DNA from 3 places in the Arthrobacter sp. D5-1 genome. Region 2 is predicted to be linked to each of the others. Evidence: riboswitches for the same ligand, from Rfam matches in the RefSeq annotation. Region 2 holds a riboswitch; each other region holds the start of a gene.
What was found. A riboswitch is a leader RNA that binds a small molecule or an ion and turns the genes downstream of it on or off. The one in region 2 is predicted to bind S-adenosylmethionine.

Region 1: linked by a shared signal. The riboswitch ahead of AYX22_RS07875 (homoserine O-acetyltransferase) and the one ahead of AYX22_RS13815 (aminotransferase class V-fold PLP-dependent enzyme) in region 2 are both predicted to bind S-adenosylmethionine.
Region 3: linked by a shared signal. The riboswitch ahead of AYX22_RS19540 (DUF1737 domain-containing protein) and the one ahead of AYX22_RS13815 (aminotransferase class V-fold PLP-dependent enzyme) in region 2 are both predicted to bind S-adenosylmethionine.

What each region holds. Positions count from the first base shown of each region.
Region 1 is NZ_CP014571.1:1,724,464-1,733,983, forward strand. Features, by position in the region: gene AYX22_RS07855 (histidine phosphatase family protein) at 1-678, opposite strand, end outside; gene AYX22_RS07860 (type II CAAX endopeptidase family protein) at 702-1,475, shown strand; gene AYX22_RS07865 (VOC family protein) at 1,596-2,234, opposite strand; gene AYX22_RS07870 (bifunctional o-acetylhomoserine/o-acetylserine sulfhydrylase) at 2,460-3,776, shown strand; SAM riboswitch class IV at 3,959-4,075, shown strand; gene AYX22_RS07875 (homoserine O-acetyltransferase) at 4,091-5,212, shown strand; gene AYX22_RS07880 (hypothetical protein) at 5,274-5,681, opposite strand; gene AYX22_RS07885 (winged helix DNA-binding domain-containing protein) at 5,757-6,944, opposite strand; gene AYX22_RS07890 (SGNH/GDSL hydrolase family protein) at 6,979-7,821, opposite strand; gene AYX22_RS07895 (phospholipase) at 7,892-8,542, shown strand; gene AYX22_RS07900 (RNA-binding S4 domain-containing protein) at 8,554-8,781, opposite strand; gene AYX22_RS07905 (DMT family transporter) at 8,805-9,520, shown strand, end outside.
Region 2 is NZ_CP014571.1:3,023,236-3,032,755, reverse strand. Features, by position in the region: gene AYX22_RS13840 (trypsin-like peptidase domain-containing protein) at 1-833, shown strand, start outside; gene AYX22_RS13835 (hypothetical protein) at 841-1,170, opposite strand; gene AYX22_RS13830 (MFS transporter) at 1,253-2,701, shown strand; gene AYX22_RS13825 (metal-dependent transcriptional regulator) at 2,720-3,433, opposite strand; gene AYX22_RS13820 (class I SAM-dependent methyltransferase) at 3,443-4,267, opposite strand; gene AYX22_RS13815 (aminotransferase class V-fold PLP-dependent enzyme) at 4,341-5,750, opposite strand; SAM riboswitch class IV at 5,783-5,896, opposite strand; gene hisN (histidinol-phosphatase) at 6,081-6,893, opposite strand; gene AYX22_RS13805 (ribosome small subunit-dependent GTPase A) at 6,948-8,063, opposite strand; gene aroA (3-phosphoshikimate 1-carboxyvinyltransferase) at 8,066-9,436, opposite strand; gene AYX22_RS13795 (DoxX family membrane protein) at 9,443-9,520, opposite strand, start outside.
Region 3 is NZ_CP014571.1:4,229,752-4,239,271, reverse strand. Features, by position in the region: gene AYX22_RS19555 (hypothetical protein) at 1-624, opposite strand, end outside; gene AYX22_RS19550 (O-succinylhomoserine sulfhydrylase) at 635-1,843, opposite strand; gene AYX22_RS19545 (rhodanese-like domain-containing protein) at 1,844-2,254, opposite strand; gene AYX22_RS19540 (DUF1737 domain-containing protein) at 2,251-2,517, opposite strand; SAM riboswitch class IV at 2,531-2,642, opposite strand; gene AYX22_RS19535 (SulP family inorganic anion transporter) at 2,729-4,432, opposite strand; gene AYX22_RS19530 (NtaA/DmoA family FMN-dependent monooxygenase) at 4,587-5,915, shown strand; gene AYX22_RS19525 (aromatic amino acid ammonia-lyase) at 5,915-7,531, shown strand; gene AYX22_RS19520 (cysteine synthase family protein) at 7,525-8,589, shown strand; gene AYX22_RS19515 (carboxymuconolactone decarboxylase family protein) at 8,705-9,187, shown strand; gene AYX22_RS19510 (amino acid permease) at 9,438-9,520, opposite strand, start outside.

The sequences.
Region 1 (9,520 bases), 1.3 Mb from region 2:
AAACCGCATTCTGGGTGCGTGCAGCACCGAATCGTCAACATCCCTGGGCACCCACTGGCTGAACGGTGAATCGAGGCTGTACTGGCCGTCGTCGTTCCTGACCAGTGTGCGCAACTCAGCGTTGTCCGGGTTGTTGAGGGATTCGAAGTATTCAACCGTCCAATGGAACCAGCGCATGCAGAACAGCCGCATGGTCAGTCCGTGCGTCACCAGGAGAGCGTTCGGCGCGTAGGTGGGCTTTTGCCAATGGCGGTAGAGCGTCTCCATGAAGGACGACACGCGGTCGTACACATCGGAACCCGATTCGCCCTCGCGGAACCGGTAGAAGAAGTGGCCGTAGAGATTGCGGAGCTCCTTTTGATCCTCGATCTCCCCGGCAATCTGGAAGTTGGCCCAGTCCTGCTCGCGAAGCCTGGGTTCCTCAATGACGCGTTCTATCAACGAGCCCAGATTCAACGCCTCCAAGGTCTGGTAGGCCCTCAAATACGGTGAGACGTAGACGCAGACCTGTTGCCCGTCGAGCCTGCGGCGAAGGTCTTCACCGGCAATGCGGGCTTGCTCCACACCGAGTTCCGTGAGGGGGATCCGGTAGTCCGGCACACGGTTGTAGATGGACGTGTCGGCGTTTGCGGCGGACTGGCCATGCCGGATCATGAAAATTCTTGCTGGGGCACCCATCCCACCAAGCATAGGGTGGGTACATGTTCCTTGCTTCCCGCCGACGGCTGCGCGCCGAAGTACTTATTGTGCTGGGCCTGTCCCTGGGCCAGTCGGCCGTCTATTCCGTGGTGCAACTTCTGGACAAGATGACGCGGGCTCCCTTGGCCGACGCCACCTCAACCCTGAACCGGTCCCAAAGCACCCGCGAGTACTTTGACCTTACCTACCAACTGTTGGACATCGTCTTCGCCCTGGTGCCTGTGGCTCTGGTGTTCTACTTCCTCTCCGCGCATATCCAGGCAAACCGCGACGGCGACAACGGCTCGGCGTTCGCCCGGCTCGGCTTCAACTTCGCCCGGCCGGGCAAGGACCTGCTCCACGGTGTGGGCCTTGCTGCCGTGATCGGAATTCCGTCTCTGGGCCTCTACGCCGCCGGCCGGGCCCTCGGCATCACCACGGCGATTGTTCCCAGCGGTCTGGACGCCTACTGGTGGACCGTGCCAGTGCTCATCCTCTCTGCCATGCGGCATGCGGTCGTGGAAGAAGTGATCGTGGTGGGGTACCTCATGGACCGTTTCGGCAAATTCGGTTGGAGCATGCCCGTGGCCATTGTGGTCAGCGCGGTCCTGCGGGGGAGTTACCACCTGTACCAAGGTTTTGGGCCGTTCATCGGCAACGTGGTCATGGGTCTGGTGTTCGCGTGGATCTATACCAGGACCAAGCGGGTGATGCCCTTGGTGATTGCCCACGCATTGCTGGACATCGTGGCGTTTGTGGGTTTCAGCCTGTTCGGCAAAGCGATCGGCCTGGGGTAGGACGCTTAAAAATATCCGGCCGCCATCGGTGGGTGACGTCATTGGCACCCGCTGATGGCGGCCGAAGTTTTACCGGACAGGGATGACCGGTGCCGGGACGTGCCCGGATGGACGGGGCGGTCAGATGGTGACTGCTCCTGAGGCGGTTTCGAAAGTTACTGACATGATTCCCGGAGTGCCGTGCGGTGCCATCCACTGGACAGCAACGTCCTCAAGCGGCTTTTCCACCGGTTCTCCGAGCCATTCGGTGACGCGTTCCGCCGAGCCCGCAATGGTGAGGCTGGACATCTTGACGTCGCTTTCGTAGATCCTGGACGGGTGCAGTGACGGGTCGCCCTCCCACTTGAGCAAGTACGGGACCTGGGGATCTGCGATCAGCCCCAGGATGCCGATCTGCTGCCACACCAGTTCGCGGCCGTCAGGGAACTTGCGGTTGCCCGGAACAGCGGAGCGGCCAAGGCGGTCCTCAAACGGTGCCAGGTCATCAACAGCGACGCACCAGCCCATCCAGCCACCACCGGCGGCCGAGCGGGCACGAACTGCCTGGCCAAAGGGTGCTTTGTCGGAAGCGGGGTGGTCCAGGACCTCCACCACTTCCAGGTACTTGTTATCCGCAAGGGGAATGATCATGTTCCGGGTACCGAAGCGCGGGTGCACTCCGCCCCGGACAGCGTCCACTCCCAGTGCCGCGGAAATTCGTTCGGTAGTGGCCAGAAGGCCATCTCGTTCACAGGCGTAAGAGACGTGATCCATGCGCATGGCTTCATCTTGGCACTTTGTGATCGGGGTCTCAGCTAAGTCAAGCCTAACTAAGGTGGGATGTGCATAACCGGTGCCGTACCGCGTCATGCGGCGACGCTGAAAGACCGAAAGATTCCACCGGCGTCACAAAGCTGTCCAAGGCTCCGGACACTTCCTAGACTGGCCCCAGCTCACATGCAGCACGTTTCCACAGAACCCATGCGCCACGAACAGGAGAACTCCATGTCCCAAGGATGGTCTTTCGAAACCCGCCAGATCCACGCAGGCCAGGAGCCTGACTCTGCCACGGGAGCACGGGCACTGCCGATCTACCAGACCACGTCCTTTGTGTTCCCCAGCGCCGAGAGCGCAGCCAACCGGTTTGCCCTGGCCGAGCTCGCGCCCATCTACACGCGGATCGGCAACCCGACGCAGGATGCCGTGGAGCAGCGGATCGCGAGCCTCGAAGGCGGCTTGGGCGCCCTCCTGCTGAGCTCCGGCCAGGCTGCGGAGACCTTCGCCATCCTCAACATCGCGGAGGCCGGCGACCACATCGTGGCCAGCCCCAGCCTGTATGGCGGTACGTACAACCTGCTGGCGCACACCCTGAAGAAGTTCGGCATCTCGGTGACCTTCGTGGAGGACCCGGACAACCTGGAGCAGTGGCGTGATGCCGTCCAGCCGAACACCAAACTGTTCTTCGGCGAGGTTGTTTCCAACCCGCGCCAGGACGTACTGGACATCGAGGGCGTCGCCCGCACCGCCCACGAGGCCGGCGTGCCACTCATCGTCGACAACACACTGTCCACTCCCTACCTCATCCGTCCCATCGAGTGGGGCGCCGATATCGTGGTCCACTCCGCCACCAAGTACCTCGGTGGCCACGGTTCCGCGATCGCCGGCGTGATCGTGGACTCAGGCAACTTCGACTTCGGCAAGGACCCGGAGCGCTTCCCGGGTTTCAACACCCCGGACCCCAGCTACAACGGTTTGGTCTACGCCCGGGATCTTGGCAAGGATGGGGCGCTCGGCGCCAACCTCTCCTACGTCCTGAAGGCACGCGTCCAGCTTCTTCGCGACCTCGGTTCCGCTGTGTCCCCGTTCAACGCCTTCCTGATTGCCCAGGGACTGGAGACGCTGAGCCTGCGCGTCGAGCGTCACGTAGCCAACGCCACCAAAGTGGCCCAGTGGCTGGAAGCCCACGACGACGTCGAATCGGTTGCCTACGCGGGTCTGCCGTCCAGTCCGTGGTACGACCGTGGCCGGAAGTATGGTCCGCAAGGCACCGGCGCCATTGTTGCGTTCAACATCAAAGGTGGCGTTGAAGCGGGCAAGCGCTTCGTGGACGGACTGGAACTGCACTCGCATGTGGCCAACATCGGCGATGTCCGCTCGCTGGTCATTCACCCGGCGTCCACTACGCACAGCCAGCTGACAATTGAACAGCAGCTGGCGGCCGGTGTTAACCCCGGCCTGGTTCGCTTGTCCGTGGGAATTGAGCACGTGGATGACATCATCGCCGACCTCGAAGCCGGATTCCGGGCCGCCAAGGGAGCCTGAATCCGGACCTGGACAATACGGCGCGACCACGCCCGCCACCTTCCGGGAGGCCGCCCGGACCGACGATTATTCGCCGGGCGGCGTCCCGGAGTGCTGCTTCGTGAACGAAAACGCCCTAAAGCGTCACACTGATGTCACATTCTTCGCCATACCCGCCCTGTATTTCCTAGACTCTTCGTATAGGTCATGAGTGCCAGCGCATAGCCCCGGCTTGCTGGCCGGCAACCCTCCTCCGCGGTGGGGTGCCCCGGGTGAAGACCTGGCCTGTTCGCACCCAAGGCGACGGGCAAGCGCGAGTTTAAGGTGTCAAAGGAATGACCATCACTGCTGCAGCCCTTCCAAAATCCGGAGAAGAAGACGGAACCGTCAAGTACGCCGCCATTGGGCCGCTGGACCTTGAAGCCGGTGGATTCCTTCCCGACGTCGTCCTCGCTTATGAGACCTGGGGGCAGCTGAACGCCGATGCCTCCAATGCCGTGCTCATCCAGCATGCCCTCACGGGCAGCACACACGTAGCCCGGGGAACTACGGACGAAGAAGGATGGTGGGAGCAGTTGGTAGGCCCCGGTGCCACCATCGACACCACCAGGTTCTTTGTCATCTCCATCAACATCGTGGGTGGCTGCTACGGCAGCACTGGACCGTCCTCGGAGGCGCCGGACGGCCGTCCTTGGGGCTCCCGGTTCCCCTTGGTCACCCTGCGCGACAGCACCGAGGCGGAGGCGCGCCTGGCCGAAGCCCTGGGAATCGAGGCCTGGCATGCCGTGCTGGGCGGTTCCATGGGTGGCGCCCGGGCGTTGGAGTGGGCAGTGACCTTCCCGGAGCGGGTGAAACGCTGTGCCGTGATATCCGTGGGTGCCTACAGCACGGCCGAGCAGATCGCCTTTGCGCAGGCCCAAACCCTGGCCATCCGTCAGGACCCGAATTTCAACAACGGCGACTACTACGGTGGCACTGCCCCTGAACACGGGCTCGCCTTGGCCCGGCGCATCGCCCACATCACCTACCGCTCCGCACTGGAGTTGGACTTCCGCTTTGGCCGTGAAGCCCAGCACCGGGAGACACCTCTTGCCGCTGCGGTCCTGGGGGAGCGTGGCCGCTATCAGGTGGAGAGCTACCTGGACCACCAGGGAACAAAGCTCGTCCGACGATTTGACGCCAACAGCTACATCGCCCTCACCGAAGCCCTGATGTCCCACGACGTCGCACGCGGCCGTGGATCGCTGGAGGCAGCCTTGTCGCGTACCACTGCGGAGTTCTTCGTTGCGGCGGTGGACAGCGACAGGTTGTATTTCCCGGCGCAATCCCGGGAATTGGCGGCAGCCTTGCCGGGTGATGTTCCGGTTCATATCATTGAGGCGCCGATCGGCCACGACGGGTTCCTGACGGAAATCGGCCAGCTCTCAGCACAGCTCCGCGGAGCCTTCTTCGCCTAAGTTGAGTGGCCGTTGCAGGACAGTTGAGTAGCGGCTGCAGGACGCCGGGTTGGCCGCCAGGCTAGCCGTTCATGATGTCGCCGCGCTGCTTCATGTAGTCCTCCATGGCGATCTCCCCGTTGCTGAATTTTGCGTCCAGCTCTGCCAGCTTGCGGGCGCGGTAGCCTTGCGGCTCCGATCCGTTGGTGGCCGGGAAAGGCGTGGGGGAGGAAGTGTTCGACGGCGGCCCGGGCTGCGGCGCGTCATCCACAGGGCGGATGACGGTCGGTTCAGACGGATAGCCGGGGTAGTTCTGCGGCGGGTAATTCTGTGCAGGGTAACCGGGGCCGGGCAGGTTCTGCTGCGGGGGATAACCGGGGCTGCGGAAGGTTCCGTTCTGGATCCGGCGCGCGCGGGATCGGTTGTACATGCGGATTCCGAGCGGAATCAGCCACGAGCAGACGATGATCCAGAAGATCAGATTGTTCACAGTGCAGGCCTCCTAGGTCGTATCCCAGCTTAGCCCGGTCGCACGGCGTGAACTCCGGCGCCTGCAGCGAGGACTTCAGAGGAGGCGGGCCTCCATGCCCAGGAACTGCCCATAGCGTTCCACTTCGGCGTCGAGGGCCATCTGTTCGGGAGGGCTTGTGGGCCGGTTCATGCGGACATCCAGGTGGCAGGCTCCGCCGGAGAACCCATGGCGCCACCATCCGGCCAACCTGCCATCCATCAGGACCACGTGCATGGGCCCGTTGTCTTCGGGGAAGTACGGTGCTGTCCCACCCAGATAGTGCCGGGACTGCGAATAGCCCATGACGTATTCGTCGTAGCACTGGATGAGGTCGATGCGGGGGAGTCCTGCGTCAGGCAGACGCGAAGGGCCCCCGGGGTTGGTGAGCTCGACGGCATCTTCCGGGGCCAGGTAAAACTCCAGGCCGTCCATGGCGAGTGATGCCAGGGCGCCCGGCGATAGCTTGCCAGCCACGTGGATGCCCAGCTTTACGTCCTTCATGGTCAGCCCGGACCACGCGGCGCAGTCCTTGATAGTGGCGGGTCCGCGGCTGCCGAAGTATCGGAGAACCAGCGTGCCCAGGGCCTCTTCACGGTCCTCCCCGGTCAACGGCGTACGGACGAAACCCGGCACACGCTCCTCGAAGAGGGCATACGTCTGTTTCAGGGCGCCCCCGGACGAGCGCACGGGGGAACCGCTCACGAGGATGCGACTGACCTCGGCGTGCATGAGGTGGTAGATAAACCCCAGGCCCTTGCTGGGTAAGCCGGCCTGTCCCAGGACTTCAGCCAGCTCTTCGCGCGTCTTGTGGGCCCCGTCGGCGACTGCTGAGGCCAGGATCCGGCCACTGAGTGCGGACGTTTTTTCATCCACCCCTGTTTGGCGGTACATGCCTTTGTTTCCCTGATGCAGCCGGTCCGCGGAGAGTCCCATCAGCCAGCCGAGGTCGTCCCGGTGCACAAAATGCCACGTGGGCCGCAGGATGTGCGTCCGCAGGATGGTTCCATCGGCAACGGCTTGTTCCACATCGGAGGATGTGGAAGCGGATGTCCTTTGTGCAAGGGTCCACCGCGCATACGGAAATTCCTGGGACTGGACTGCCAACAGGTTGCGGACCACGTCTCCGGCGGTCCCGGACAAAGGAGCCCGCAGTTGCTGCCGTCGCAGTCGCAGGCGCCGGACCCTCTCCGCGAAGAGGTCCGCCTTATCCGCCACTGTGGCCACCCGAAAGTCCGGCCCCATGAAACCCTGCTGGCACCATCACCTGAACGTCGCCCTAGCTCCGCGGCAGCAAGGTGCCGCTGGGGCCGAAGACAGGACCCGGCGTCGGACGCTTTGGCGTGATGCCGTCACCGGAGGACTGGTGCCGGAGCCTTCGGATAACCCACGGGACAAAGTACTCGCGCGCCCAGACGAGATCCGAGGAGCGGGCCTCACGCCAGGTCCGCGGAGGCAGCGGCTTGGGCATCAGTGGTTCAAGGGTGTGCTGGACGTTGAGGGAGTCCAGGACCATCATGGCGATGGTGTGGTGTCCCAGGGGCGAGAAGTGCAGGCGGTCTGCATCCCACATTTGGTGATCTGCCAGCTGCCGCAAAGACCACATGTCCGCTATCACGGCGTCGTGGCGTGCAGCCACTGTCCTGAGGTTCTCGTTGTAGATGGCCACTTTTCCACGGATGCGCCCCAGCACCGAGGCGGCGGTGTCGGGGCCGTTGAAAAGCACCACGGTGGCGCCGCCGGAACCCAGCTCGCCAACCGCGGCATCGAGTTTTTCGGCCAGCAGGTCGGGGTCGCCGCCGGGCCGGATGAGGTCGTTGCCGCCGGCTGAAATGGACACGAGGTCAGGCTGCAGCTCGAGGCAGGGCCCCACTTGTTCATCGATGATCTGCTGGAGCAGCCGGCCCCGGATGGCGAGGTTGGCGTAGGCGAAGTCGTCCTGGCCACGGCCCAGTTCCTCGGCAACCCGGTCCGCCCAGCCGCGGTGGCCGCCGGGGTTCATCGGCTCGGGATCGCCGATCCCTTCGGTGAACGAGTCACCCAGTGCCACGTAACGGCTCCACGGGTGTCTCTGAACAGGATCGTCGGGTTTCAACAAATGGTTGTTCTCACTCACGTTCATATCCTGCCCCCTGACGGCAAACCTACGCCACCGTAGGTTGTTACTGGCGGGTAACTGCAAGAATGGATCCATGACTGAAGCCCCCGCCTTCCCCGCGCCCGTTGTCCTGTGGTCCCACGAAGAAGCTGAGCGTGCCGGCAAACCCCTCTTGGTCCTGCTGCATGGGTACGGCTCCAACGAGGACGATCTCTTCAGCCTGGCCGGACTGCTCCCTGACGGATTTGTGGTGGCGGCCCTCCGGGCACCGATGCCCATGGGACCTGGCTTCACGTGGTTCCCGCTCACGGCCTCCATCGACTACTCCTTGGATGCCGTGAAACTGGCGGCCGAGTACGCCCTTGAGTGGCTGGACACGGTCAAGGCCAATCACTCTTCGGTCACCCTGCTCGGCTTCTCCATGGGTATGGCCATGGCGACCACCATGGTCCGCTACCGTCCCGCGGACTTTGCCGCCGTCGTCGGGCTTTCAGGCTTTGTGATCGACGCCGATGGCGACGCCGCGTTCAAGGACGACGAGCTGGACGGATCGATGCCGATGTTCTGGGGCCGTGACCAGCAGGATCCTGTCATTACGCCGGACAAGATCGACTACACCATGGGCTGGGTCCGCAAGCACGTGGACCTGACCAAGGTCCTGTACACGGGCATGTGGCACGGCATCAACCAGCAGGAAATCGGGCACGTAGGGGAGTTCCTTACCCACAAGGTCCTCGCCCCCTAAGGGGCGTTGTTTCAGGCGGCAGCGATCCGCACGGTCTGGCCGTTGACCGTCACAGTGTCCCCCACGTGGAGTTGGCGGCCGCGGCGGTCGTCGATCTCGCCGTTGACCTTGACCAAGCCGTTCTTGATGAGCTCAGCGGCCTCAACTCCGTCCTCCACAAGGTTGGCAAGCTTCAGCAGCTGGCCCAGGCGGATCATGTCGTCGCGGATGGTGATGTCTTCGATTTCCGGAGTGCTCATACAGCAATGATGCCTGAAGTAGTGTGGTGACGGTGCCGCAGCCTTCTCCCCGTCCCGTCCTTCCGCTCGCCGTTGGCCTCCCTGTCGCAGTAGCAACAGGGCTGGTCATCCCGCTCCAGGGAAGGATCAACGGGGCCCTCGGCGCCACACTCGACGACGGCATCGCCGCAGCAGTGGTGAGCTTCACCACTGGCCTTCTGCTGATAACGGCCATTTCACTGGCAACGCCCAAGGGCAGGGCAGGCCTCCAACGCATCATCCCTGCAGTCCGGAACCGAAGTTTTCCGCGCTTCTACGTCATGGCCGGGGCCATCGGTGCGCTGTTCGTTTTTGCCCAGTCGTTCACGGTCGCGCTGTTGGGTGTAGCGCTGTTTACCGTCGCCGCCGTGACGGGACAGACCCTCAGCGGTCTGCTCGTGGACCGCATGGGCATTGGCCCGGGCGGTAAACGCTCCATCACAGGCGTCCGCGTCATCGGCAGTGTCCTGACCGTAGCCGCCGTCGCCTGGGCGGTTTCACCCCGCTTCGGCGGCGACGCCGACATTGCCTCGCTGGTGCTGCCGGTCCTCCTGCCGCTGGCGGCCGGATTCTTCATGAGCTTCCAGCAGGCCATGAACGGAACGGCCACCGTCCACTACGGAACACCCATCGCAGCCACCTTGGTCAACTTCATTGCGGGGTCGGCCATTCTCTGGATCGCCTGGCTTATCAAGCTGGCCGTCGCCGGACCCGGCAACCC
Region 2 (9,520 bases):
TCCGCAAGGGCAGTGGCTCGGCCGTGGTCTTCACCGGGGATGGATACATGCTGACGAACGCCCATGTAGTGGCTGGTATCCGGTCCGGCCGGGCTGTGTTCGCCGACGGGAGACACACGGACGTGGAGTTGGTGGGCGCGGATCCTTTATCCGATCTCGCCGTGGTCCGTGGCGTGAAGTCCACGCCGCCTCCGGCAGTGCTGGGCAATGCCGAAATCCTGAAGGTGGGCCAGTTGGTGATCGCCGTGGGAAACCCGCTGGGTCTGGCCGGCTCGGTGACTGCGGGCGTCGTCAGTGGGTTGGGCAGGTCCATTCCCGTCAGGGCGGGCGAACACCAGCGGGTCATCGAGGATGTGATCCAAACCGACGCTGCCCTGAATCCGGGGAATTCCGGCGGAGCCTTGGCCGATACCCGCGGCCGCATCGTGGGCATCAACACCGCGGTAGCAGGATTGGGCCTGGGTTTGGCCGTGCCCATCAACACCACCACTCAGCGCATTATCGCGTCCCTGCTGAGGGATGGCCGGGTGCACCGTGCGTATTTGGGCTTGGTGAGCACGCCAATTCCCCTGGATGCCAGTGCCGTTGTACGGACGGGGCAGAAGGAAGGCTTGCGGGTGGTAGAGGTGATTGCACAGTCTCCAGCGGAGCTGTCCGGACTTCAACCCGGGGACATCGTGCTCCGCGCCCAGGGACGGGCTGTGTCCAGTGCCGAGAGCCTGCAGAAGTTGTTGTTCGAAGAGGCCATTGGCCAACCCTTCCCCCTGACCGTGCTGCGGGAGGGGAAACCAGTGCAGATTCTTGCGGTGCCCTCCGAGATGGTCCAGCCGTGAACGGAGGCTAGGCCTTGCTCTCCGGAACATCGACGACGCCCACGAAGCGGCTGCCGACCCCCTCGTATTCGCTGCGTACTTCCCCGAGGAAGAGCTTGGGAAGGTCACTGCTCCGGTGGCTACCGCAATAGACGAAGGAAAAGTCCGGCCACCACTTTTTGGGCCTAATGGCCTCGGAATAGCCGCACACGGCACAGGTCAGATGGACCCAGACGGGGCGTTTGCCGGTACGGTTGGCGCGCGACTGCACCAACCAAGCGGGGGGATTGTCTTGCATGTCGCGGAGTTCGGCTTCGGAAAGCCTGGACGGAATACCGTGGCGCTGTGCCATTTCCATCGAAATATCAAGGGCCAATGCGGCATCACGTCTGCTGATCACCACTCAACGATACGGGACTTCACGGGCGTAGGCTGTGCTCATGACTGACGCTGCCGCGCTTCTGCCGAGTACTCCGCTACAGAAACGCGTGCTGGTGGTGGCGATCGTGGCGTCGTTCATCGCCATCCTCGATGGTTTTGTGGTCAATCTCGCACTGCCTGCCATCGGCAGGGAGCTCGGTGGCGGCCTGGTCATCCAACAATGGGTAGTAGACGCGTACCTGCTGACCTTGGGTGCGTTGATCCTGGTGGCCGGCTCGTTGTCCGACCATTTTGGCAGGGCGCGAATCCTCGAATGGGGCCTGGCGGGTTTCGCGGTGACCTCGGTCTTGTGTGGGCTGGCGTGGTCCGGCGAAGTCCTGGTGGTGTCGCGGGCACTGCAGGGTATTGCAGGGGCCCTCCTGGTCCCCAGTTCGCTGGCCATGATTATTACCTCGTTCACCGGTCCGGCCCAATCCAAAGCAATCGGCCAGTGGTCCGGCTGGACCAGCGCTGCGGCCATCGTGGGTCCGGTGATTGGCGGCATGGCGGTGGACCTGCTTTCCTGGCGGGTCATCTTCTTCATCAATGTCATTCCCGCCGTTGCCATTTGGCCCATGCTCGCAGGTCTCCGGGCATCCGACGCCGCGAGGGACCAGAGCAAACATATTGACTACCTCGGAGCCGTCCTGGCCATGGTGGGCCTCGGTGGCCCGGTGTTTGCGTTCATCGAACAGAGCCGCATGGGCTGGGGGAGCGTGCAGGTGTGGTTGCCTCTGGTGGCCGGCATCGCAGCCATGGTGCTTTTCCTGCTCCATGAGGCAAGGACTGCCGAGCCCATGCTGCCACTCAGGCTCTTCGCGATCCGCAACTTTGGGTGGGGCAACCTGGCAACGCTGGCCATTTACGGTGGAATTTCCCTGGGGTTCTTTGTTTTGGGCATCTATCTTCAGCAAGTTGGGGGGATGGCTGCCACTATGGCGGGCATCGCCCTGCTGCCTGGCACCGTCATCCTCATGCTGTGTGCCTCGTATTTTGGTGGCTTGGCAGGGAAGTACGGGCCCCGATGGTTCATGACCGTGGGTCCGCTGCTGTGTGGTGTGGGCTTCCTGATGTCGTTGTCGGTCCAGGAGCCGTTGAATTATTGGACACAGGTACTGCCGGGCCAGATTGTTTTCGGAGTGGGATTGGCTACCTTGGTGGCGCCCCTGACAGCCGCCATTCTTGGTGCTGTCCCGCCCGAGGAGGCCGGAATTGGTTCGGCGGTCAACAACGCCGTTGCCCGCATTGCCGGCTTGATCACCATTGCCTTCGCGGGACTGATCGTGGGGCCGATCTTCAGCCGCGATGGTTTGTACAACGCCCTGTTGGTCACAGCGGCACTGTTCCTGACCGGGGCAGTAGCTTCCGCCGTCGGGATAAGAAATCCGCCCAAGGGGGCGGCGATTGCCGCTGACGGGCAACCTGATGCAGCGTCCGACGACGGCGGGGCGGCCGGGCATCCCGGCTGAGCTCCCGCCGGGGTTGGGTCAGCGGGCGGGAAGGACGCAGCCCTCGTGGGCTTCAGCGCTCTGGACCCAGAGTGCGGACGTGACTTCGTCGGCGAGATCGAACTCGCGGCCTGAGGTGCCGCTCCCAATCCGCACCACCAGTGCTCCGCCGAACGGTTTGCGGCCGACCACTTCAACCGGGGCGTCGAGGGTGATCTCTTCCGCTGCCAGGTATCTGAGGAGATCCGGGTTTTCGTCGCTGATCCTGGTGATACGGCCGGAGTGGCCTTGGTCCAGTTCAATCATGCGGTAGGCGTGCGGCAGTTCAACGGAGCCATCCGCCGAAGGGATCGGATCACCGTGCGGGTCCCTGACGGGGTGGCCAAGTTTGTCGGACATTCGCTCGATGAAGGTATCTGACACTGCATGCTCCAGCATCTCAGCTTCATCGTGGACCTCATCCCAGCTGTACCCGAGTTCTTCCACCAGATAGGTCTCAATGAGGCGATGCCGGCGCACCATGGCCAATGCCAGGCGCATGCCCGCCGGTGTCAGGCGAATGGCGCTGTAGGGCTGGTGGTCCACCAGTCCCTGGTCCTTGAGCTTGCGGACCATTTCAGACACGGAGGAATTAGCCACACCCAGGCGCTGGGCAAGCTGGGAGGACGTTATCGGCTTGTCTTGCCACTCTGTGTACGAGTAGATGACCTTGACGTAGTCCTCAATCGAGGAGGAGGGCGTACTGGTCTTCACACCTCAAGCCTACCGTGGCCGCGCAGCGCGTATCTTGAACGCCCGCCAAGTCTGCGTCACGTACGGCAGTGGAACGCTGTCTCCCGGTGCGTGCCCCAGATGCTCGTAGAGGTACCACTCCAGGTTGCCCATGACTTTCGCCCTGGTGGCGTCGTTGGCGCGGAGATAATAGCTCCGCGATTTGGTCAGCTCCATGATGTCTTCGGGCGTCAAGGCATCCGACCAGCGGGTGAAGTGGCTTTCCGCGCCGGAAAATTCCGGGCCGATCAGTGGACGGAAACCTGGCTTGTGGACGTCTCCGGCATGCATGATGCGCGAGAGCCGATGAACCCAGGGCACGTCGGTATCCAGCTGGTTCCAGACCAGTCCCAAGGTCCCGTGCGGCCGGAGGATACGGGCTATCTCGGTGCTCGCGGCCAGTGGGTCGCACCAATGCCAGGCCTGGGCAACACTGACGACGTCGAATGCTGAGTCCGTCAGTCCTGTTGCTTCAGCTGTTCCCTCCAGCGCGGTGACGTGCGGCTGGGACTTGCGCAGCTGCTCCAGCATGTCGGTGGAAGGGTCGACGGCGGCAACGTCCAGTCCGCGCTCCACGAGGAGGGCCGTGAACTTGCCAGTACCCGCTCCGAGATCCGCAGCAGTCGTGGCCCCCTGGGGAACAAGCCATTCGACGGACTCCCGGGGATAACCGGGCCGCACTCGGTCGTAGTGCTCGCCACCGTCCTGGAAGCTCTGGCCGAACTCGTTCCGACGGTCAGCGTGGAGCTTGGGACCACGCGGTCCGGCGGGTCCGGGAACGCCGGGCCGTCCGCTGGAGGCGGCCGGAGAGGGCAATGCCACCAAAAACTCCTTCACAGGGTCGCCAAAAGATACCCTACGAATTTACCGCAGCCGCGGTAAAGCGCGTTTAGTCAACAGTGCAAGGAGCAGCGCCTGCAGTGCCGGGCGTGTTGGGCGCCCATTCCGGGTAGATCCGGTGGTCGTTGGCAGGTACCCAGCGGCCCTCGTCCACCACATAGTCCCAGCCCAACCCGTTGCGCTTAAGCCCCTCGATGCCTGCGAGCAGCCTCGTGGCGTCCTCCAACCGGGAGCCGACGCCAAAGCTGGCACGCAAGGAGCCTGAGGGAAGTCCGAGTCGCTTGAGCAGTGGGTGGGCGCAGAAGCGTCCATCCCGGAGGCCAACTCCGTGCTCGGCGGCCAGATACGCCGCCACCAGTCCGGCGTCGAATCCTTCCACGGAGAAGTTGACCACACCGATGGTGTCATCTGAGTCAGTGAAGATCTGGTGCACGGTCACGCCGTCGATGGCCTCCAAGCCATCCACCAGGTACCTGCGGATGGCGGCTTCATGGGCGTGCCACGCCTCCTGGTCCAGCCCGGCGAGGACCTGGGTGGCCCGGGCGAGGGTTGCGGCACCCAGGACATTGGGGGAGCCGCCTTCGTGGCGGGCAGGGCCCGTTGCCCAGCTCACCGAGTCGAGGCGGGCTTCACGGACGGCGCCGCCACCAGCCAGGTGGGGGATCCCGGCGTCGAGCCAGTCCGGGCGGCCCACTACGACGCCTGCGCCGAAGGGGGCATACAGCTTGTGACCGGAGAACACCACGTAGTCAACGTCGTCCTCCGTGATGTTGATCCGGCGGTGGGGTGCCAATTGGGCGGCATCCACGACGATCCTGGCACCGTATTCGTGCGCCAGTGCAGCGAGTTCTGCGATCGGCAGGATTTCACCTGTCACGTTGGAGGCGCCAGTGACGGCGAGCAGGCTGACCCCGCCTTGGGCCAATTCATCGCGGAGCTTGTCCACCGTGGCGGTCAACGTGGAGGCCGCTACGACGCTGCGGTGCGGGACACCCTGCCAAGGAAGAAGGTTGGCGTGGTGTTCGATGTCCAGATAAAGGACTTCCCCGGAGAAACGGCCGTCAATCTGCGGAAGGCAGCCTGCCAGGAGATTCAGGGAGTCTGTGGTGTTTCGCGTGAAAATCACGGAATCGTCGGGACGCCCGCCGACGAACTCACGGACAATACTGCGCGAATTCTCATAGACCGAGGTGCTGATCTGGGACGCAAAACCCGCGCCGCGGTGAACGCTGGCGTAGTAAGGAAGGACCTCGTTGAGGTAGGCCGAGACGATGGTCAGGGCCGGAGCCGATGCGCCGTAGTCCAGATTCGCATAGCGGACGTGGCCGCCCTGGATCAGCGGTGCCTGCAGCTCAGCGCCAGTGACGGCGGCGAGTGGCCGTGCAGCGGGAGCTGCCTGAGACGGGGTTTCACCGGCGAAAGACGGAATGATGTTTGAGTCGAACGTAACTGTGCTCATGGGACCTCACTCAAGAGGGATCCCCGGAGGGGGATCCGCGCTTGCCGCATCCGTTCCGGACCGGCCGGGTCGTCACCCGGGGCACCCCGCCGCGAATGGAGGGTTGCCGGCCAGCAAACCGGGGTTTAGCGCTGGCACTCGTGACCTGTAAAAAAGGTTAGGGCACCTCCAGTGGCCCCTCCAAAGTCACTTCGCTTTGTTAAGCACTTTGTTACGCCGGGTTGTAAATCGCCGATCTGGCGAAGAAAAAACGGCGAACGCCTCCAAAAGGAGGCGTCCGCCGTCGAATATTCGGTGAAAAGCAGCGTGCGTGCCCTGAAACGAACCTGCCTAGAGCAGGTCGTCCAGGCCCGGGTTGAGCCGCTTGAGGACTTCCGAGTGAAGGATGGAGTTGGTGGCCAGCGCGTTGCCGCCGAACGGACCGTCGTCGCCTTCCAGGGAGGTGAAACGGCCACCGGCCTCCGTAACGATCGGGACGAGGGCTGCCATGTCGTACAGGTTCAGCTCAGGCTCGCACGCGATGTCCACTGCACCCTCGGCCACCAGGCAGTATGACCAAAAATCGCCGTAGGCCCGGGTTCGCCATACATCCTCTGTGAGCCCCAGGAACTCATCCAGGTTTCCGCGGTCCTTCCACCCGGACAGGCTTGAGTAGGACAAGGAGGCATCGGACAGGCGGGAAACGTTGGAGACCTTCAAACGGGTGGCCGCGGCAAGGGACCGGCCCATGTAGGCGCCCATGTCCTTGGCAGCCCACCAGCGTTTTCCCAAGGCGGGTGCACTGACGACGCCAACCACGGGTTCACCCTCATCAACCAATGCGATCAATGTTGCCCACACCGGTACGCCCCGGACAAAGTTCTTGGTCCCGTCGATGGGATCAATGATCCAACGCCGTGAGCCGTGTCCGCTGCTGCCAAACTCCTCGCCAAGGACAGCATCCCGGGGGCGGGACCGGGAGAGCTGACCCCGGATGGCTTCCTCCGCTGCTTTGTCGGCGTCAGTGACAGGTGTGAGGTCTGGCTTGGTTTCGATCTTCAGGTCCAGGGCCTTGAAGCGGTCCATGGTCTGGGCATCGACTGAGTCAGCGAGGACGTGGGCAAGGCGCAGGTCATCGTTGTAGGTGGAAACGGGATGGGTCATGCCACCAAACTATCCTGAAACGTTCGCTGCAGCGGGGACGTGAAGCCGCAACGATCAGTTGACGGTGCCCAGTTCCTTGGTCTCTTTTGCTTCCATCCGGGGGTCGGCACCGAGCAACCGCCGCAACGAGGCCAACCGCGCTGCTCCTGAAGGTCCTGCATGGCCGTTGTTAACCCACGGATCCAGTCCGCAGTTGATGGCCGTGGCGTCGTGCTTGCATCCCCGCTCACAGGCTTCAGTTCCGGGTTCAAGATCCGGGAAGGAATGCAGAATCCGGTCAGGGTCCACATGGGCCAAGCCAAAGGACCGGATGCCCGGGGTATCGATGATCCAACTGCCGGCCGGGGCGTCGGCGAGTTTCAGGGCCAAAGCGGAGGAGGACGTATGACGGCCCCGGCCTGTCACGGCGTTAACGCCGCCGGTGGCCCTCTCCGCCCCTGTCAGCGCATTGACCATGGTGGACTTGCCCACGCCCGAGTGGCCGAGCATCACGGTGACCTTGCCGCCGAGGTGGGAGCGCAACTGGGCTACGGCGTCGCGGTCCAACCGTGCGGACAGGCCGTCATCGGAGCGGGCGTCGATGCCGCCTGCTTCGGAGTCCGCCGTGCGGCTGATGATGACGGGGAAGTCCAGGCTGAGGTAGTTGGCAAGCAATTCTGCCGGATCCTTGACGTCCGCCTTGGTGATGAGCAGCAACGGCTCAATGCCGGCGTCGTAGGCTGCCACCAAGGCGCGGTCGATGAATCCGGTGCGCGGTTCAGGGTTGGCGGCTGCAACAACAATGACCAACTGGTGGGCGTTGGCCACCACGACGCGTTCGATGGGGTCGGTGTCGTCCGCGCTGCGTCGCAGGAGGGTTTGTCGTTCTTCCACCCGGACCAGCCGCGCCAGCGTGTCCGGCGAACCGGAGACGTCCCCCACTAAAGCGACGAAGTCCCCGGGTACTACCGGGTTACGCCGCAGTTCGCGGGCGCGCGCAGCGATGACGACGCGTGCGTTCGCGGAATCCTCGTCCACAATCGCCCTGTACCGTCCGCGGTCAACGGTGATGATCCGCCCGATGACGGCGTCGTCATGGCTGGGCCTGTCCTTGGTCCGTGGCCTGGACCCTTTTTTGTTGGGTCGAATCCGGACGTCGGATTCGTCCCAGGAGCGTGCATCGCGGCCCATGGTCAGTTTTGTGCCCCATCCGTGCTGGAGATGGTCCCCACCATTCGGGCCCACATTTCCGGGAACTCCGGCATGGTCTTGGACGTGGTGGCGATGTCTTCCACTTGGACGCCTTCCACGGCGAGGCCCAGGATGGCGCCGGCAGTGGCCATGCGGTGGTCGGCATAGCTGTGGACCACTCCGGCGTGCAGAGCCGCGGGGCGGATGATGAGGCCATCGGCGGTCTCTTCGGCGTCACCGCCCAGGGAGTTGATTTCAGCAACGAGTGCCGCAAGCCGGTCCGTTTCATGGCCACGGAGATGGGCAATCCCCGTCAACCGCGAGGGGCCGGCAGCCAGAGCGCACAAGGCGGCAACGGTGGGCGCGAGTTCGCTGGTTTCGTCGAAGTCGGCGCCCTTGATGACCGGTCCGCCGGTCACGGAGAGGGTTCCGTCCTCCATGGTGACGCTGGCTCCCATGGTGGCCAGGATGGTCCGCCACATATCGCCAACCTGGGTGGTGCCGGCCGGCCAATTGGTGACCCGTACTGTGCCCTGTGTTGCCAAGGCTGCGGCCAGGAAGGGGCCGGCGTTGGAAAGGTCCTGCTCGATCCTTTGGTCAAAGGCGTGGATGGGCCCGGGGGAGACCCGCCAGTGGTTGGGTACGGAGTCATCCACGGTGACGCCCACGCTGCGGAGGACCTCCACGGTCATGGTGATGTGGTCCAGGCTGGGTACAGGCTTGCCGACGTGCTCCAAGTGGAGGCCATCGGTAAAACGGGCGCCGACCAACAGCAGGGCGGACACAAACTGCGATGACGCGCTGGCATCGATCACTAAGTGGCCGCCCCGGACTTCGCCGGTGCCGTCCACCATGAAGGGAAGGGCCGACGGCGTCCTGCCGCCTTCGGCTGCCACGGAAACGCCGAGGGCGGTCAACGCCTCGATGATGGTGCCCATCGGCCTGTTGCGGGCGTGGGGGTCGCCGTCGAAGACGGTAGTTCCCTTGCGCAGGGCCGCCAGCGGAGGTACGAACCGCATGACCGTGCCGGCGAGGCCGCAGTCAATGGCTGTCCCGGCGCTTGGGGCGGCGGGATCCATCGGGGTGATCTCAAGGTCAGGGCCGTAGTCGCCGTCGCCGGGAACCTCCGTGACCGTGGCCCCCAACTGCCGCAAAGCCTGGATCATGAGTGCGGAATCACGGGAATGCAGCGGAGCCCGCAGCCGTGAGGGACCATCCGCCAAAGCCGCCAACACCAGGAACCGGTTGGTCAACGACTTTGAACCAGGTACCGTCACCGTGGCATCCACGGGCCCTTTGGCGTAGGGCGCCGGCCAGAGAGGCAGCGCAGCGGCTTTGCTTGGTCCGGTATTTGCGGCGGTGGTCCCCGTCATGCTTCCTTATGCTCCAACTGCGTTGTCTACGGCCTTGCGTACTGCTTTGTCTGCCCGCTTGATCTGCTTGCCCGTCACCTTTTT
Region 3 (9,520 bases), 1.2 Mb from region 2:
TTCCCACGCCATTAAGTAGGCGCCCGTGAGACCCTCCACCAAGTAGAAGCAGAACGGCGGGATGTCCTTTTTGGCTACCAGAATGGCGCCATAGATAGGTGCGCTGACCGAAGCTGTGACGCCGATCCAGCGTTTTGTGGGTAAGGAAAGAAGACTCCCACCCAAGGCGGCCAACGCCACCACGTGCAACCCGGAATACGCCAGGAAGGGCGCGTTGGATCCCCGGCGATAGGCAAAACCTTCGAGGTCTGAAGCCCGCCGGGCGAGGCTGGAGACGAAGAATGGGGCGCCGGCGAGCAACGCGGCGGCGGCAGCGTAAGCCCACTTCTTCGCTTTCCCACGCGTTGCGCCGGTGTCCGGGACGGAGTGCGTACCCGGTACGGCGTCCTTTCCCGGAACGGCGCGGGCAAAGGCAGCGAATCCAACCGGCACGGCGACGGTCCCCACGGCGGTTAGGTGCTGGCCCACGATCCAGCCGCGCCGTCCGGAGGTCAGCATGCGCAGGCGTTCGGCATCGTCCGGTGTGATGTAGACGCGTGAGACCGGCGAGATTCCCACGAACCACACCACCGTGCCGGCAACGATGACCGCTCCGGCACGGCGATAGGGATGGTTCCCGCTCATGGCAGCAAGGTTAGACCTGTTTGAGGGCCTTCTCCAGATCCAGGATGAGATCGTCCACGTCTTCCAGTCCTACCGACAAGCGGACCACACCGTCGGTGAGTCCGATCGCGGCCCGGCCCTCAGGCCCCATGGCCCGGTGGGTGGTGGTGGCGGGGTGGGTGATGAGGGATTTGGAATCGCCCAGGTTGTTGGAGATGTCAATGACGCGGAGGCCATCGAGCAAGGCGAAGGCGGCCTCTTTGGCTGAGCGCCCGGCCGAAGGAGACAGCTCGAAGGTCAGCACAGTGCCGCCGGCCTTCATCTGCTTCGCGGCAAGCTCGTACTGCGGGTGGGACGTGAGCAGCGGGTACTTGACCCAGCTGATGGCAGGCTGCTGCTCGAGCCACTCCGCGATCTTCAAAGCGGATGCCGAGCTGTGGTTCACCCGCAGTCCGATGGTCTCCAAACCCTTGGTCAGCACCCAGGCGTTGAACGCGGAAAGGGAAGGGCCGGTATGGCGCATGAGTTGCTTGACGGGACCATCGATGAACTCTTTGGTGCCCAGGATCGCGCCGCCGAGGACACGGCCTTGGCCATCAATGTGCTTGGTGCCGGAATACACGATGACGTCCGCGCCCAGCTCACCGCAGCGCTGCAGGAGGGGAGTGGCGAAGACATTGTCCACCACGACAGTCGCCCCGGCGGCATGCGCCAGTTCGCTGACGGCGGCGATGTCCACGATCTCCTGCATCGGATTGGAGGGCGACTCAAAGAACACGGCGGTGGTCGGTTCCGAGAGGGCTTCGCGCCACTGCTCCAGATCCGGGCCGTCAACGAACACCGTCTCCACACCCCAGCGGGGCAGGATCTCGTTGAGGATCACGAAGCAGGAGCCGAACAGCGAGCGCGCGGCCACCACGCGGTCGCCGGCAGCCAGCAAGGCACCCAAAGCGGTGAAGACCGCGGACATACCGGAGGCTGTCGCAAAGCACGCCTCGGTTCCTTCGAGCAGCCGCAGCCGCTCCTGGAACGTGGCGACGGACGGGTTGCCGTAGCGGGAGTAAACGAAGCGTTCGTCCTCGCCGGTAAAGGCACGTTCGGCAGCGGCAGCCGATTCGTAGACAAAGCCGGAGTTCAGGAAAACGGGCTCGGACGTTTCCTGAAAATTGGTGCGGTCAAGGCCACCGCGAACGGCCTGGGTGTCAGGGCTCCAGCCGGCGGCGTCGGGATTGAAAGTCACTTACTCGGTCCCCAGATTCGTAGGCAGGCCACGGTTCTTCCAGCCGTTTACGGTGCGCTCACCGTAGCGGTCCGGTTCGCCTTCGAAGCCCTCAAGGACGTTGTACGCCGTGAAGCCGGCCTGTGTTGCGGCAATGGCGGCGGAGATGGAGCGCTGGCCGGAACGGCAGATGAACACGAGCTCCACGGCGTCATCCTCGGGTGCCTGCTGCTGCAGGTCCTCGATAAAGCGGGAGTTCGGGATACCGCCAGCCAGGTTCCACTGGATGAACAGAGGATCGTTCTCGGTGGCTTTGGTGTCCGGGATGCCGATGTGGGCCCACTCGGCCTCGGTGCGCACATCCACCAGGATCGCGCCTTCTTCGAGCTTGGCCCACGCGTCCTGTGGGGTCAGGTCACCTGCGTAGCTCATGCGTGGCCCTCAAACGCTTCTTCATCGTCGTAATTCTCAAGTTGGTCCACTGCGTTGGCGACGGCGGCATCAGCATTGGCGATCGCCGCAGGCAGCACAATGGCTTGGGCCACGATGACGTCCGTGCCGTTGAAGGTGGCTGCCGGGCTGCCATGGAGCACATAGCCTTCGGCGAGGGAGTTGTGGATACGCTCGCAGAAATCGCGGTTATCCGGGCCTGTAATCAGGCGGTAGGAGAGTTTTTCTTCAGTGGGTTCAGGCATTGCTGGTGCTCCTCAGTCACGCTTGCAGTTCGAGTTGTCGATACGCCGAGTAGTCACCTGAGGCACCCCGCCGGAGAGAGGGTTGCCGACCAGCAAGTCAGGGCTTTGCGCTGGTACTCATTACTCAAGAAAAACGTAACATCCACGGGCGTCGGGCTGCACTTGCGGGCGGCTGCACCGTCGTCATGTTGCGTAATCGGAGGCTGATCCACTATCGGTCCTTGAGCTCCCGCACTGCCGCGCCGACAGTGGGGTAGAAGTGGTCCGGCGTAAAACGGGCCGCCGTGCCGAGGCGGATCAACTTGTCCTTCACGGGCCCTTTGAGCTCGGCAAACACCAGATCCACTCCTTTTCTGGCCAACCATTCGTCCAGGGTCACCAGGTCATCCAAGGCTGTGGTGTCGATCCCGGTGATCGGTTCGGCGGCAAGGATGATGTGGGTGACGGGCTCCGCGGACTCGTCCGGGGCCTCGTCGAGTTGCTCCCTCACGAAGCTCGCCAGGACCTGTCCGTTGCCGAAGAACAGGGGTGCATCAAACCGGAGGATCAAGAGCCCGGGGATGCGCTTGCCATCGGGGTGGCGTTCAAGGTCGTGATACCCGGGAAGGCCTTCCTCTGCGCCGAGTTCGGTTCTGTACGGATCCCATGCCCTGCGGACAAAGTCCAGGAGTGCCAAGGCGATGGCCACCACGATTCCCTGGAGGACACCCACCGTCAGCACTCCCAGGAACGCAGCCAGCATCACCACGGACTCGCTGCGGCTCAGCCCCAGGAGCCGCCTGACGCCGGCAGGATCTGCGAGGGCAATGGCCGCGGCGATGACGACGGCGGCCAGGGTTGCCGACGGCAGGTACTCGGTTACTCCCGGAGCCAGCAGCATGAAGGCCAGTACCAGCACGGAGCCCACCACGCCTGTCATCTGGGATTTTGCGCCGGCATCCACGGCTACCGGTGTCCTGGAGGTACTGCCTGAAATGGGGAATCCACCCAGGAGGCCTGTAGCGGCATTGGCTGCTCCAAGCGCTGCCATTTCCCTGTTTCCGGAGACCTTCTTCCCTTCCTTGGCTGCCAATGTTTGAGACAACACGCCAGTGTCAGCGAAAGCCATGAGCGCGATGCCCGCGGCGGCGGGGAGCAGCATCAAAGCGTCGGCCCAGCCAATACCCCCGAGTGCGGGCATGGGCAGGCCCTGCGGCAGGACCCCGGTGACCTTCACGTCGTCGTTGAGCCCGAAGACCGCCGTCGCCACGCACGAGCCAACCACCGCCAACAGGACGCCGGGTACCTTCCATTTCAGGAGCCGGGGGATCCAGATGAGCGCCAGCGACCCCACTCCCAACAACAGCGCGGTGATGTTGACCTCGCCGCCAAGTAACCCGGTAGTAACCTTCGCGAGCTTTTGCCAGACGTCGCCGTCGGCCTCAATACCCAGAAACGCCGGGAGTTGCGAAAGGGCCACCAACAGTGCGATTCCGTTGAGGTACCCGAGCCGGATGGGTTTGGACAGCAGGCCCGTGATGGCTCCCAGTTTCAGTGCCGAGCCCGCAAGCATGAGCGCCCCGATCAACACGGCCAGCAAGCCGGCCAGCGCCACGGATTTTTCGCTGCTTCCCGCTGCCAGCGGCACAATGGCCGCGGCGATCATAGGGGCCAGGGCAGAGTCGGGTCCCAGGACCAGAATGCGGGAGGGCCCCACCACCGCATAAACCAGCAGCGGGACCACTGTTGCGTAAAGCCCGGTGACCGGGGGAAGCCCTGCTGCCTGTGCATAGGCCATCCCGGCGGGCACCAGCAAAGCAAACAGCGCAGCGCCCGCAACGAGATCGTGCCGCAGCCATTCACGCTTGTAGCCCTTGAGGGCCCAGGCGCTGGACAGTCGCTCCTTGGCGGAGGGGCGGGAGGTTGCTGCACTCATACAGCGATCATTCCCGACCCCTGCTGATTGTGGAACACGACATACGCCTTATGTGGAAAATACGGACCGTCTCCGGCCGCGTTCAATTGTGACGCCCCGGGAGCATAATTGACCCAGTACGTCCTCCTGTAACTTCGCATGAAATCAGGTCGCGGTGAACGGACAGAGCAGTTCTACACTCAAGCCCATGCTGCATTTTGGATGGTTTGTGGGCCATGGATTCGGTGTCCAGGGGTGGGGGACGCCCGGTTACGGCCTGGGCTACGACTGGAAGAAGCCAGCCCTGTACCAGGACGCAGTCCGGGCGTTCGAACAATCCGGGTTGGACCTCTTCATCATCGAGGATTCCCTCACCGTGCCGGACACGTATGGCGGATCGGCCGAAGTGTCCCTGGCTCATGCCTCCTTTGCGCCGAAACACGATCCGCTGGCGCTGGTCCCTTACCTGCTCTCCGCCACCGAGCACCTGGGAATCGTGCCGACCGTCAGCGCCTCGTTCTACCCGCCCTTCACGGCCGCCCGGCTTTTGGCCACGTTGCAGCACTTCTCCGAGGGCCAGTTGGGCTGGAACGTCGTCACGTCCGGCAGCGACCTCGCCGCCCAGAACTACGGGTTGGACCAACAGATTGAACACGACCTTAGGTATGAAAAAGCGGAGGAATTCGTCGACGTCGTCAGGCGGCTCTGGCGGAGCTGGGAACCGGGCGCGGTCCTTGAGGACGTCTCCGCAGGGGTGTTTGCCGACCACAACAAGGTGCACCCGATCAATCACCAGGGTGACTTCTTCAAGGTCCGCGGTCCACTGAACACGGCGCCGTTGCCGGAGGAACCCGTGCTGGTCCAGGCTGGTGCGTCTCCCCGGGGCAAGGCGTTCGCCGGTGGTCATGCTGATGTGGCCATTGCGTTGGCCCGTGGTGTTGACGGCATGAAGTCCTACCGTGACTCGATTCGCGCGGAGGCCGCCAAAGCCGGCAGGAACCCCGACGACGTCAAGGTGCTTTTTGTCCTGAAGCCCACCGTGGTTGGTTCTGCTGCCGAAGCCGAGGAGCTGCGTGCCCAGCGTCGTGAGCTCACCCAGCGCGATATCGACAGCCAGCTCAACTCCATCTCCTACCTCTCGGTGATCGACTTCAAGCAGTTCGACCTGGACGCACCCCTCCCGGAGCTGAGCACCAACAGCAACCAGGGGACGTTGGAACACTTCGCCAAGGCGGCGCCTCCCGGGTCCACGCTGCGCGAGATCCTGCAGGCCAGGAGCGGTGGGGCGGGGGATTCGATCATCGGCACGGTGGGGGAGATTGCCGACTATCTTGAGTCGACCGGCTCCGAGGTGGGTGGTGACGGGTTCCTCTTCTCCGGCTTCGTGGACCCGGTGACAGTGCACGGTGTCCTGGATAAGCTCACCCCTGAACTGCGGCGGCGGGGCCTTCTAAGGAAGAGTTACGGCAACGGCGGGTTCCGGCAGAATCTCCTGGACTTCTGATGGTGTCTTCCGAACCGCCGACCTTGGTTATTGGAACGGCTCCGGTGCGTGCCGCCGACGTAGCACTGGCCGCCTCCAACCCTGCGTTTCACGTGGAACTCAACCACGATGCGTTGTCTTTGATCGGTCGCTCCCGCGACGTACTGGAACGCACCGCCGCTTCCGGGCAGCGGGTTTACGGACTCAATACGTTGCTCGGGTCCGGTCGGGACACCGCCGTGGAAGAGAAGTCGCTCCTGGCCTATCAGGTCCAGGTGGTCAGGTATCACAACAGCGGAGTGGGCTCGTATCTGGACCGTCCCGCTGCCCGCGCAGTGATCCTGGCCCGACTTGTCGGTTTCAGCCGCGGCGGTTCCGGTGTGAGGCCCGAAACAGCAAACTTCTACGCAGGACTCCTCAACCGCGGCGTCCTGCCCGCCATCCCGCGCGAAGGGTCGGTGGGATCGTCGGACCTCACCCAGCTGGCCGCCGTCGCCGCCGTCGCCATCGGTGAGGGCGAAGCCTTCAACGCCGACGGCACCTTGGTTCCAGGAGCCAAAGCGCTCGCCGATGCCGGCCTTCAACCACTCGTCCTCGCGCCCGGCGAGGCGCTTGCCTTGGTGAGCGCCAACGCGTATTCCGTCGGCGCCGGGACCCTGGCGTTGCTGCAATTGCAGCAGCTGGCCCGGCTGGCCGACGTCGCGCTTTCCCTCTCGCTGGAGACCATCGCAAGGTACGACGGCGGCGGGAACCTCAGCCCGTTTTCGCCGGCCATCCAGGCGGCCAAGGCTGTAAACGGCCAGGGTGATTCGGCGGCAGCTGTGCGTCACCTGCTCAGTGGTGGCTGGTTGGAAGATGTGCGGCCCGAGGTGTCGGTGCAGGATGCATTGTCCTTCCGGGCCGCACCGCAGACGCACGGGGCGTTTCGATCCCTGGTGGCGCAGTTGAGTGCTGCGCTGGAGGTGGAACTGAATGGTCGCGGCGACAATCCGTTGGTTGATGTCGAATCCGGGCTCATGCTGTCCGGCGGGAACTTCCAGCCGATGCAGCTGGCTCTCGCATTCGAAGGTCTGAGGGTTGCGTTGGCGCACATGGGGATTTCCAGTGAGCGGCGCATCGCCAAGTTGTATCCGCCGCAACGGGCCATCCGGGCCAAGCACTTGCAAGCAGCATCGACCCAAGCCTCGGCTGAGCAGTCCGGGGCCGGAGCGGAATTCAACCCGGCCTCCGCGCTTGCCCAAGAGGAACTGCCCGGGCTGTTGTGGTACTCCGCGGCCGGGCTGTTGGCCGAACTCAAGTTCCTGGCCGCCCCGGCCACCCTTGGCGCCCCAACCTTGTCCGCCGACGTCGAGGACCATTCAACTCTGGCCCCCTTGGCCCTCCAGCAACTCGAAAGGTCGGTGGAGGTGCTGGAAAAGCTGTTGACGATCGAGGCCCTGACGGCGTCCTATCTGCTGCTCGAAGCTGGAGCTGCACAACCGCTCGGGAAGGGAACAGGCGTCGTCGTGGGTCGACTCGCTGATGTACTGGCCGACAGGCCATCGGCGCCGGATCTTGTGGAACGGGCGCGGACTGAACTGCGCGGCGCCGTGGATCAGGTTCTACTGGAGGCTGAGGAAGGGGGTGGGGCGTGGTGAGTACAGCGATCCGTCGGCAAGGAGCTCACGCAGCGGCCCGGCTGCCGGATGGGTTGGATGCCTCGGTCCTGGACAAAGTGGGCAACACCCCGCTGGTGAAACTGGATTCGCTGGGCCGTGGACTGGGCAGCGCCATCCATATCAAGCTTGAGTCCGAAAACCCCGGCGGTTCCATCAAGGACCGCACCGCACTCAGCATGGTCCGGGCGGCTGAGAGGTCCGGGGAGCTGAAGCCGGGAGCCACTATCGTGGAGAGCACTTCGGGCAACACCGGGATCGGCCTGGCGCTCATCGGCCACCTGACCGGACATCCCGTGGTGGTGGTGACAGGCGACACGATCTCCGAGGAGAAGCTCGCTGCGCTGCACAACTACGGCGCCCGCGTGATCCTGACCGATTGGAATGCCCCGTCGGAATCGCCGGAGAACGCCCGGGCTGTTGCAGCGCGGATTACGGCCGAGACGCCCGGTGCGTGGCGGCCCATGCAGTTCGACAACCCCGCCAATCCCTTGGCGCATTATGAAACCACCGGACCCGAAATCTGGGAGCAGACGGGTGGCCTGGTCACGCACTTCGTCGCGGGCATCGGAACGGGCGGGACCATCAGCGGGAACGGGCGGTTCTTGAAGGAACAGGCAGCTGCCCTGCGCCCGGGCGGCCACCTGGAAGTTGTTGGCGCCGACCCCTACGGCTCTGCCTACAGCGGCGGCCATCCCGGCGAGATCCTGGTGGACGGAGTGGGTAACTCCTGGCCGGAACCCGAGTGGCCCAAAGCTTTCGACCGTTCCATCGTGGACCGATTCCTCCGCATCCCCAACGACGAGGTTTACACCACCGTTCACCGGCTCCTCGAGGAGGAAGGGCTCGCGCTCGGCCCGTCCTCAGGGCTCGCGGTCGCCGCCGCCATTCGGGTGGCGCGCGCCGCGCCTCACGGCTCGGTGGTGGTTGCCATAGCCCCCGACGCCGGAACGAACTATATGAGCAAGGCCTTCAACCCGGTGTGGCTGGCAGAGCACGGCATCCGGCTCGCCGCCGACACTCCCGCGGCCCGCGAGTAGGACCCTCTCTCACGTCCCTCGGGTTTGGGGCTGACCCTCTCTCACGTCCCTCGGGTTTCGGGCGGATGCTCTCTCACCGTCGGGTGCCTGGTCCCTTTTGCGTTAAGCTCCAACCATGCCCGAACAGGAATCAAAACCACGTCTGGCCGGCTACCTGGACAAGCAGCAGCCGGACCTCTATGCGACTCTTAGCCACTACTCCCAGCAGCTCGTAGACGAAGCTGACCGGCTGGGTATTTCACGCCGGACCCTTGAACTCATCAACTATCGCTGTTCGCAAATCAATGGATGCGCCTTCTGCCTGGACCTTCACCATCGTCGGGCCCTGAAGTATGGCGAAACGGAGCAGCGTCTGTCATTGGTGGCTGTTTACAAGGAAGTGCAGCTCTTCGAGCCCGCGGAAGTGGTCGCGATGGAAATTGCAGAGCAGATCACCCGGATGAGTTCATCGCGGCCCAGCCCCGAGCTCTTCGAACAAGCCCGGCAGCACTACGACGACCAGCAGATCAGTGTGCTCTGCATGGCGGCCATCGGAATCAATGCCTTCAACCGCCTGTCCATTTTGAGTGAGCACCCGGTCCGCGCAGCCAAGAAGTAGGCCCGGAAAATACAGGCCCACTGAACAGGGGGGGCGTGCCTCCACCACCAACTTTGGGTAGCCGGGCCTGTTCAACACCCTCCTTGCACGGCGTGTCTGGGCTCCCGGGTTTCAAACCGGGTGGTGGCGGGCGCGGAGTGTGGCGTCCCGACCCTCTTTGAGACGGAATCAGCCCCTGGTCAACCAGCAAAGGTTGTCCAGGGGCTGATCTGCGCCCAAACCAAGTCAGGACGCCACGGAACAAGGAGGCCTACGCGTCCACTGCCTTCTTGAGCGACCGTCGTCGGCCGTACTTGAAGTAGAAGACGGCGTAGCAGGCCCCCACGAACGGAA